2 regions of the Clostridium sulfidigenes genome follow, and region 1 is predicted to be linked to the other one. Evidence: a T-box and tRNA genes for the amino acid it is inferred to sense, from the RefSeq annotation. Region 1 holds a T-box; the other holds one or more tRNA genes.
What was found. A T-box is a leader RNA that pairs with one kind of tRNA and senses whether it is charged. The one in region 1 lies ahead of serS (serine--tRNA ligase), so its partner is inferred to be a tRNA-Ser.
Positions count from the first base shown of each region.

Region 2: it encodes a tRNA-Ser, which carries the amino acid that the T-box ahead of serS (serine--tRNA ligase) is inferred to sense. The anticodon was not compared.

Region 1 is NZ_JBQHQR010000019.1:20,944-26,190, forward strand. Features, by position in the region: gene ACTNBA_RS17205 (hypothetical protein) at 1-20, opposite strand, end outside; gene serS (serine--tRNA ligase) at 214-1,488, opposite strand; T-box leader at 1,567-1,766, opposite strand; gene ACTNBA_RS17215 (bifunctional metallophosphatase/5'-nucleotidase) at 2,005-3,519, shown strand; gene ACTNBA_RS17220 (cold-shock protein) at 3,726-3,935, shown strand; gene ACTNBA_RS17225 (3'-5' exonuclease) at 4,147-4,929, shown strand; gene ACTNBA_RS17230 (deoxyribonuclease IV) at 4,933-5,247, opposite strand, start outside.
Region 2 is NZ_JBQHQR010000024.1:13,462-18,708, forward strand. Features, by position in the region: tRNA gene ACTNBA_RS18475 (tRNA-Arg) at 211-287, shown strand; gene tadA (tRNA adenosine(34) deaminase TadA) at 347-799, shown strand; gene ACTNBA_RS18485 ((2Fe-2S)-binding protein) at 802-1,026, shown strand; gene lgt (prolipoprotein diacylglyceryl transferase) at 1,076-1,852, shown strand; gene ACTNBA_RS18495 (TIGR00266 family protein) at 1,938-2,636, opposite strand; tRNA gene ACTNBA_RS18500 (tRNA-Ser) at 2,807-2,896, shown strand; RNA gene ffs (signal recognition particle sRNA large type) at 2,899-3,164, shown strand; gene dnaX (DNA polymerase III subunit gamma/tau) at 3,454-5,088, shown strand; gene ACTNBA_RS18515 (YbaB/EbfC family nucleoid-associated protein) at 5,179-5,247, shown strand, end outside.

The sequences.
Region 1 (5,247 bases):
ATTAGCTCATAAGGATTCATTAAACTTTCCTCCACCCTCGAAATAATTCATTATAATTACATAATATTCAATAGTTGCTTAAAAGTTCTTATCTTATATTTCTTTAATTATAGTTTTAGCACTTTTAATAATTACAACCTTAGCTTTATAAGGCTCTATATACTTAAAAATTTAATAATCATATTTTACTTATTATATATATTATAAATATTTTTATATTTTTTCTTTACCTATCCACTTTCTTAATACCTCTGGTACTATAACACTTCCGTCCTCCTGTTGATATTGTTCTAGTATTGCAGGTAATAATCTGCTTGTAGCTAACCCTGATGCATTTAAGGTATTTAGATATTCTACCTTATTACCATCTTCTCTTCTAAATCTTATCATCCCCCTTCTTGCCTGATAATCTCTTGCATTAGAAGCTGAACTTATCTCTTTATATTCATTCATACTCGGTATCCATACTTCTATATCATAGGTCTTCGCCATAGATGCACTACAATCTTTAGCTGCCAGCTTTACTAGTCTATAATGTAGTCCTAAGCCTTTTACCAGAGCTTCAGCTTTTTTAATTAATTCTTCTAAAGCTTCATCTGAATCCTCAGGTTTTGTATATTGGAACATTTCTATTTTATTAAACTGATGTCCTCTTATCATACCTCTTTCAGATTTTCTATAGCTTCCAGCTTCAACACGATAACAAGGAGTATAAGCAAACAATTTCTTAGGTAATTCTTCTTCTTTTAAAATTTCTCCTCTATAAAGATTTATTAAGGCAGTCTCTGCTGTAGGAAGCATAAATTGCATACTTTCTTTATCTTTTTTGTCCCCTACTGTAAATACTTCATCAACAAATTTAGGAAACTGACCTGCTGAAAGACCACATTGATAGTTTAATATATGTGGAGGCAGGATAAATTCATATCCGTCTTTTATATGCTCTTCTATAAAATAATTAAGTAAAGCCCATTCTAACATAGCTCCTACACCTTTATATATCCAAAATCCATTACCTCCAAGCTTAACTCCTCTTTCATAATCAATAAGCTCATGAACTTTAGCAAGTTCTACATGATCTTTAATTTGGAAATCAAAATTAGGCTTTTCTCCAAATTCTCTAACTACCTTGTTATTTTCTTTTCCACCTGCTACTACATCCTCATCGGGTATATTCGGAAGACTTTCCATAAATGTATTTATCTTTTCTTCCATCTCTTGAAGTTTCTCATCATATTCTTTTATTTCTTTACTAACTACTTTCATTTTTTCATATAATTCTTCTACATTTTCTCCACCTTTCTTAAGAATAGGAATCTCTTTAGAAACCTTATTTTTGTTGCTTTTAAGCTCTTCTACCTGTATTAATATTTTTCTTCTTTCTTCATCCCACTGTAAAAGCTCTGAAAAATCTACACTATCCATTCTCTTTAGAAGTGCAGCTTTAACCTTCTCAGGATTTTTTCTAATTAAATAAATATCTATCATTTTTATTCCTCCTAAATGAATTTTTTAATATTAAATCTTTTTATTTTGCTGTAAATTAAAAACTCCCGCCTCTATAAATATAGAGACGAGAGCTATTATATCCCGTGGTACCACTCCAGTTGTCACATTAGTGACCTCTTTACTGTGCTTTAAGGAGCACTCCCCTCTGATTCTTCATCAGTAGCTCCGAAGTGGAAAGACTATATAATATACTGATTTTCACCTATCATCAGCTCTCTAAAATATTTAAATAGTCGTAGCTTCATCATTGCTAATATAATATTTGATATATGTTAAGCATTATATTAACACTTTATTCTTGCAATGTAAATATTTTTACGCAATATAACTTAACAAAATTATCTTTAAGCTTTATTTTTATTAGATATTCTACGTGCTAAAGGATGATTATACATGCAATGAAAAATTGAAATATAACATATGTAAATTGTGCTTATGTTATAATACTATTAGTAATAAATTCGTATGTATTTTTTAACATAATGAGGTGACAAAATGAAAAAATTAAAGATATACTTTACGTCTGATATACACGGATACATATATCCTACAAATTATAGAGATGATACTGAAAAGAATATGGGTATATTAAATATAATTAATCAGTTTGAAAAAGATGGAAATACCCTAATCATAGATGGTGGAGATACAATTCAGGGTTCCCCATTTACTAATTATTTAAGTACTAATAAATTTGATATACATCCACTTGCCACTGTAATGAATGAAGGTCAATACGATTATGTAACTCTTGGAAATCATGATTTCAATTATGGCTATGACTATTTGAAAAAATATCTTAACAATTTAAATGCAAAATGTCTATGCACTAATGTAGATAATAAAACAAAAGAAATATGTATTTTGCCTTATGATATTAAAACCATGGAAAATGGGTTAAAAGTAGGCTTAATGGGATTTACCACTGATTTTATAAACAGATGGGAAAGGCCTTTAAATATAAAAAGTTTCACTATCACAGATACCTTTAAGTCAGTAAAAAAGTATTATGCAGAACTTAAAAAACAATGTGATCTAGTAATAGGAGTTTATCATGGTGGATTTGAGAATGATTTAGAATCCCATGAAAAATTAAGCGACACTAATGAAAACATAGCATATAAACTGTGTCAAGAGTTTGATTTTCATATTCTTTTAACTGGACATCAGCACATGGAAATTCCAGGACAATATCTACATAATACCTATATAGCTCAAACCCCTCCTAACGGAACAAAATTTTTAGAACTAAACTTAGAGCTTCATGATGATTTAAGTATAGATATAAGTTCTTCATTAAAAAAAGTAGAGCTTAATCCTAATAATGCTATGTATTATAAATTCTTAAATTTAGAAAAACAAGTTCAAAAGTGGCTGGATACACCTGTAGGATTTTTAGATGTGGAGCTTCAACCTAGGACTCACATAGACATGGCTGCAAATGGCTCTTATTTAGCTAATTTTATAAATCAAGTACAGTTGGATGCAAGTGGTGCTGATATTTCAGTTACATCCTTTGCTAATTCAATAAAGGGTTTTAACAAAAATGTAACAGTGAGAGATATAACTTCTACATATATGTTTCCCAATACCCTAACTATCATTGAAATAGATGGCAAAACCTTAAAGCTTGCCCTTGAAAGATGCGCTAGTTACTTTGATAATATTGAAGGTGAATTACAAGTATCAACACGCTTCTTAAAACCTAAGGTAGAGCATTATAACTATGACTATTTCTCAAATTTGAATTATATTTTCGATATAAATAAAGAAGTAGGAAATCGTGTTGTTTCAATGAAATTTAAGGGTAAAGAGATTGTTAGTAATGATACCCTTACCCTTGCCATGAATAACTATAGAGCAACAGGTGCAGGCGGTTATGATTTCTATAGAAATTGTAAAGTTGTAGGTGAAGTCTTAAATGAAATGCCCGACATTATCATCGATTATTTCAGAGCTCACAAGGAAGTTGTAGTGGATAAAAATCAATACCTAACAGTTATTAAATAGTTTTTCCTATGACTATCAGCTCTAATACTCCCACCTTCTTCAAAGTGGTAATAAAGAGCTACTACATCCCTGGATAACGATTTCTAACCTTAACAATTAATTTATTCATCTCTTTTTATTAAAATTTATTATTATTATGTTTAAAAATCATAGATTTTTCAAATACTACACTATAAGTTAATTTACTGTTTAAGGAGGAATAAATATTGTCTAGTATAACTGGTATTGTTAAATGGTATGATGAAGGAAAGGGTTATGGATTTATTTCTTGTAATGAGGGCAATGATGTATTTGTACATCATTCTCAAATAAAAGAAAAAGGAACTAATAAAGATTTACATGAAGGTGAAAGTGTAACTTTTGATATTACTGATGGAGCTAAAGGGCCCATGGCTGTGAATGTTCAAAAGCTATAACTTGAATTTAAAAGGTTATCTTAGGGTTAATTTATTTAATCTTAAGGTAACCTATTTTTATGCTTTTTAGATAATAAAAGCTATATAATTGCTACAAATTCTGTTATTATAGATAGTTGTACGGTATTGGTTACTCTATGTTTTTTAATAATTAATCAATACATAACCAATACTAAGATAATTGATTTTATATGTTAAAAGTGGTGATGTAATGAACTATATAATATTTGACTTAGAATTTAATCAAAAATATGAAGATAAAAAAGAACATTGTTTAGAAAAAAATCAATGTGTAGAAAAGAGCAATAATTTAAGTCTCCCCTTTGAAATTATTCAGATAGGAGCTTTAAAATTGAATGAAAATTTCGAAAAGATATCCACATTTAATTTTTTAATTAAGCCAACTATTCACACAACTCTACATCCTTATGTGGAAAACCTTACTAAAATAAGTAATAATGATATAAATTCTTCAGAAACCTTTCCTAATATTTACGATAAATTTACTAAATTTATTGGTGAAGAAGAAGCAGTTCTCTGTGTATGGGGGATAGTAGATATAAAAGAACTTTTACGAAATATAAAATTTCATAATATATCTACTACTTCTCTTCCACTTATATATATCGACGTGCAAAGCCATGCATCAAAATATTTTAATAGTAAAAAAGGTATAAAAATTGGGCTTAAAAATGCAATTGAGCTTTTGGATATACCCCTTCATGGTGATTTTCATGACGCGAGTAATGATGCTTATTATACAGCAGAAGTATTAAAGAAGATTTTCAATAAAAATATAAAGCCTTTATTATATACTAACCCTTCTAGGAGTACCTCTTCTGTTAAAGAAAAAGTTGATATGAATGGCGTATTTGATCAATTTAAAAAAATGTACAAGAGAAGTCTAACTAAAGAAGAAAAGTCTATGATAAGCCTTGCTTATAACATGGGTAGAACAAAACAATTTGTAATTATAAGGAAAGAAGACTCTTAGCTGCTAGCTAAGAGCCTTTCTTCTTAATATTTCTATTTCTTTGCCATATCCCTCAAGGTCATTTGGTGTTTCAAGGAAAAATGGTAAGTTGCATAATTTAGGATGATTAATAATATTAGTAATGGCTTCAATTCCTAAAGAACCTTCACCAATTTTTTCATGTCTGTCCTTATGGCTTTCAAAAGGATTTTTGCTATCATTTAAATGAATTGCCTTTAATTTTTCTAAGCCTATTAATCTATCAAACTCTTCTAAAACTCCATCTAAATTATTAACTATATCATATCCTGCATCATATACGTGACAGGTATCAAGACA
Region 2 (5,247 bases), on a different contig from region 1:
TTTATTTTTCTGACAAATATATAAAATTAAAAGATTTTTTATATTATGTGCATATAATCATGAAAATAATAAATTCTATAGATATATTATTTTTAAAAGTTTATGTAGGTTGATTAATTAACATTAAGAGAATAGGTTCATACTAAAAATATAGATATTAATCTATTGACGAAGAATAAATATATTATTATAATAAAGATTAGGTAATATGCGCCCGTAGCTCAGCAGGATAGAGCATCCCCCTCCTAAGGGGAAGGCCGGAGGTTCGACTCCTCTCGTGCGCACCAAAACTTAGTAAGGCTTGCTTTACTAAGTTTTTTTTATATATAATAAAGAGGAGTAAGTTATGGATAATTATTTTTTACAACAAGCAATTATTGAAGCTGAAATTGCAAAGAGTAAAAATGAAGTTCCCGTGGGAGCAATAATAGTAAAAAACAATAAAATAATAGCTACAGGTCATAATATAAAGGAAAATACCAATGATCCTACTAACCATGCAGAAATTATTGCAATAAAAAAAGCATCAGAAGCTATAGGGGATTGGAGACTTAATGAATGTGATATGTACGTTACATTAGAACCATGTCCTATGTGTGCTGGTGCTATTGTTCAAAGCAGAATAAAAAGGTTATATATTGGAACCTTTGACCCCAGAGCTGGAGGATGTGGCTCAGTATTTAATATTACTCAAAGTGAAAATTTAAATCATTGGGTTAATATTAAGTGGCTCTATAATGATGAATGTAGTAATTTACTACAAGAGTTTTTTAAGGAAAAGAGAAAGGAGAAACTGTAAAGATGGAAGAACAAGAAAAACAAGAGGCATTAAGACAGGCCGTACTAGATAAACATACTAAAGTTTGTATCTGTAAAGTAGTATCTAGAGCAGCTATAAAAAAGGCAATAGCTGATGGAGCTAAATCTTTTGAAGACGTAAAAAAGGCAACAGGGGCTGGAACAGGAAGTTGTAAGGGAACGAGATGTAAACATACTATAGAAGAATTACTAAAAGAATACAAATAATTAATTATATAGATTATAATAATATAAAAAGGATTAAGGAGGGGAATAGATGAATCCAGTAGCCATAAGTATATTTGGATTAGATGTTATGTGGTACGGAATTGTAATATGCTCAGGTACCATGTTAGCGCTTTTATTAAGTCAATATACTTGTAAATTAAAAGGGATAAATTATGATGATGTATTAACTATATTCTTAATTGCATTTCCAATTTCCATAATTGGTGCAAGACTTTATTATGTATTATTCGAGTTTGGATATTATAAGGATAATTTGATGGATATATTTAATATTAGACAAGGTGGCCTTGCTATTCATGGAGGACTAATTGCAGCAGTAATAGTTGTATATATATGTACAAAGAGAAAAAGTATAAAGCTTTCATCTTCATTAGACATGGCAGCACCATGTATTATATTAGCCCAAGCCATTGGAAGATGGGGGAATTTCTTTAATCAAGAGGCACATGGTGGACCTGTAACAGAAGCTTTTATAAGTAAGTTTCCAGAGTTCATACAAAGTGGTATGAATATAAATGGAACTTACTATCATCCTACATTTTTATATGAATCAATTTGGAATTTAGTAGTGTTCTTTATACTATTCTATATGTTACACAAGGTTAAAAAGAATGGAGTTGTATTTTTAACTTATATAGGACTATATTCTATAGGAAGATTTTTTATAGAAGGACTTAGAACAGACAGCTTAATGATGTTTGGGCTTAGAACAGCTCAAATTGTAAGTATTATAGGAGTACTTATATGGATTGTAGGGCTTATAATAATATACAAAAAGAAGAATAGTACAATTACACATATTTAAAAAATTAAACCTTTTAGATAATAAAATATTTTTTTAAAATATTGATTATCTAAAAGGTTATTTTTATTTGGCACTATAAAGATATTTAATCTCTTAAATTAGTGCTACCGGTATTAAGATAAAAAGACAATTTACCTGCTAAATTTTGAAGAGGCATAGTTTGAAGGTATACTTTTCCGGGGCCTGTTAGTGTTGTTAAAAATAAGCCTTCACCACCAAAGAATATGTTTTTTAGTCCCTTAACCATTTCAATATCAAAATTTACACTTGGTTCAAAAGCAGCTACATGGCCGGTATCTACTTTTATTCTTTCTCCAGGATTTAAGTTAAGCTCTTCAACATGACCATCAAATTCTAAAAGAACTGTTCCAGGACCGGTTATTCTTTGAAGGATAAAACCCTCGCCACCAAATAAGCCGCTAGAGAATCTTTTTTTAAAATGAATATTAAGACTTACAGAATCTTCAGCTGCCATGAAAGCACCCTTTTGACAAATTATAGATTCATTAGGTTGAAGCTCTTTAGCCATTATTCTACCGGGCACAGAACAGGGGAATGCTATTTTCCCTACATTTCCTGAGCAAGTAAAGGTATTTAAAAATAAGCTTTCTCCTGATAGAGATCTTCCTATACTTTTAAATAGGCCACCTTTCATGTTAGAGTCCATAATTATATTGTCACTCATCCAACCCATAGCTCCTGATTCAGAGACAATTTTATCTCCACTATTTAGGTAACAGATAGCTACTGGCATGGAACCACCTTTAATTTCATAATTAATCATAAACAACTACCTCCATTCATATTATTTTATGATAAGTATATATATATTATTAATTTAAATTGAAAACTTTGTTAATCCTAATGAAATTATACTACAATTGGAATATATTTTTAAATAAGTTTTACTTGAAAGTAATGATTTTAAATAGTATAATAATGAATACACGATATGGAGAGATGTCCGAGTGGTCGAAGGAGCACGCCTGGAAAGCGTGTATAGGGGCAACTCTATCAGGGGTTCGAATCCCCTTCTCTCCGCCATGTCGTACTAGATGGGGAGTTAGCGGTGCCCTGTAACCTGCAATCCGCTACAGCAGGATTGAATTCCTTGCTGAGGTATCAATTTGTATGGTCTGGCCTATATAAGTGGCGTTGATAACTGGGTCCCACGCAATGGAAACTCATGAACCTCGTCAGGTCTGGAAGGAAGCAGCGATAAGTGAGACCTTCCATGTGCCGTGGATTAACCTGGTTTGAGTTAACTGTATAGGTAACGCATATAAACTGATTATCGAAGCAAGGTGTACGACTTTATTTTTTTATTTAAGATGTTAAAGACATCTTTTTTTTTATCCTTTTTTAAATAATTAATTTGAAATATAAATTAAATGAGTTAGTTTATATTGAAATATTTTAGAAAAACTAGATATATATAATTGATTACTTAATATAAGTTAGTAAAGAATATAGAATATAACTATGAGAAGTATTATAATAGATAAGATAAGAATTATTTTTGAGTAGAATAAATAATTAAGAAGTATTGTAGATTTATATATTGATTTATTTAGAAATTTTAATGTAAGGAGTGAGGATACATGGGATATAAAGCACTTTATAGAGAGTGGAGACCTAAATTATTTAGCGACGTAGTTGGACAGCAACATATAACTACAACGCTTAAAAACGCCATAAAAAGCGATAGGATAGCTCATGCATACTTACTATGCGGAACTAGAGGAACGGGTAAAACTTCAACAGCAAAGATACTTGCAAAGGCAATAAATTGTTTAAACCCTATAGAAGGTGAACCATGTAATGAATGTGAGATGTGTAAAAGTATAAACCAAGGTACAGCTATAGATGTAACAGAGCTAGATGCAGCATCTCACAATAGCGTTGATAATATAAGGGATATTATAGATGATGTTCAATATCCACCACAAGAAGCTAAGTATAAGGTGTTTATCATAGATGAGGTTCATATGCTATCTATTGGTGCAGTTAATGCATTTCTTAAGACATTAGAAGAACCACCAAGTAGAGTAATTTTTATATTAGCAACTACTGATCCTCAAAAGCTTCCTATAACAATATTATCAAGATGTCAAAGGTTTGATTTTAAGAGAATAAGTAGTGAAAATATATTTTTAAGGTTAAAACAAATAACCGATTCATTATCAGTAAACATTGAAGAAGGTAGCTTAAGGTTATTATCTAGAATGTGTGATGGAGCAATGAGAGATGCTTTATCCATATTAGATCAAGCTATATCAATAAACAATATAGTTAGATATGAGGATTTAGTAGATATGTTAGGAATAACTACTAATGACAGCATGGTGACTATAGTAGATAATGTTATAAATCGAGATACTGAGGGATGCATAAGAGTAGTAAATAAATTAATATTGGATGGAAAAGATATTAACTTACTAATTAGAGATTTGATTACTCATATGAGAAATCTATTAATGATAAATGTAAGTAATAATTTAGAAGATGTATTGGATATGTCTATTGAAAACATAGAAAGTATAAAAAATCAAAGCACTAGAATTAGAGTAGAGGAAATCATGAGGTGTATAAGTATACTTCAAGAAGCCGAAGATAGCTCTAAGGGTACAAAGCAGGCTAGAATATATTTAGAACTAGCAATAATAAAAATGTGTAAGATAAAATATGATACATCCATGGAAACTATATTAGCTAGACTGAATAGATTAGAGGATAAAATTGCATCAGGGAATATTACAGTACAAAGTGCAATAAAAGAAGTAAAGGAAATAAGACCAGAAATAAATCCAAGTATAACTAAAGTTGAAACAAGCAAACCAGTAGAGCTTAATAATGAAAATATAGAATTACCAATTGCAGCAGGAGAAAGTAAGCTAAATGTTGAAATTATTAGAAAGTCTTTTAAAGATATTCAAAATATCCTTAAGCAAAAAAATAATATGGTAATAGCTACAGCGTTAATGATGGGAAAAGTTCAGAAATTCAAGAATGGAGTTATTACCGTCGGCTTTACAAAGGAATATAATTTTCATAAACAAAGACTTGAAAGAGAAGAATATAGAAAAATTATAAATGATATATTCTCAGAGGTATTAGATGAGAAGGTTCATGTTATTTATGAAATAGAAAATGATAATATAAATAGGGAAGTTAATAAAGAAAAAATACTATCAGATATATTTCCCGAGGCATTAGTGGAAATATGTGATGAATAAAATTTAAAGGTTTTAATAAATTGGTGGGTACATTATAATATAATATTATATACTAGTTATAATGAAATATAATTTTTAGGAGGTATTACAATGGCAAAAGGCGGATTTCCAGGAATGGGTGGAAATATGAATAACTTAATGAAGCAAGCACAAAAACTA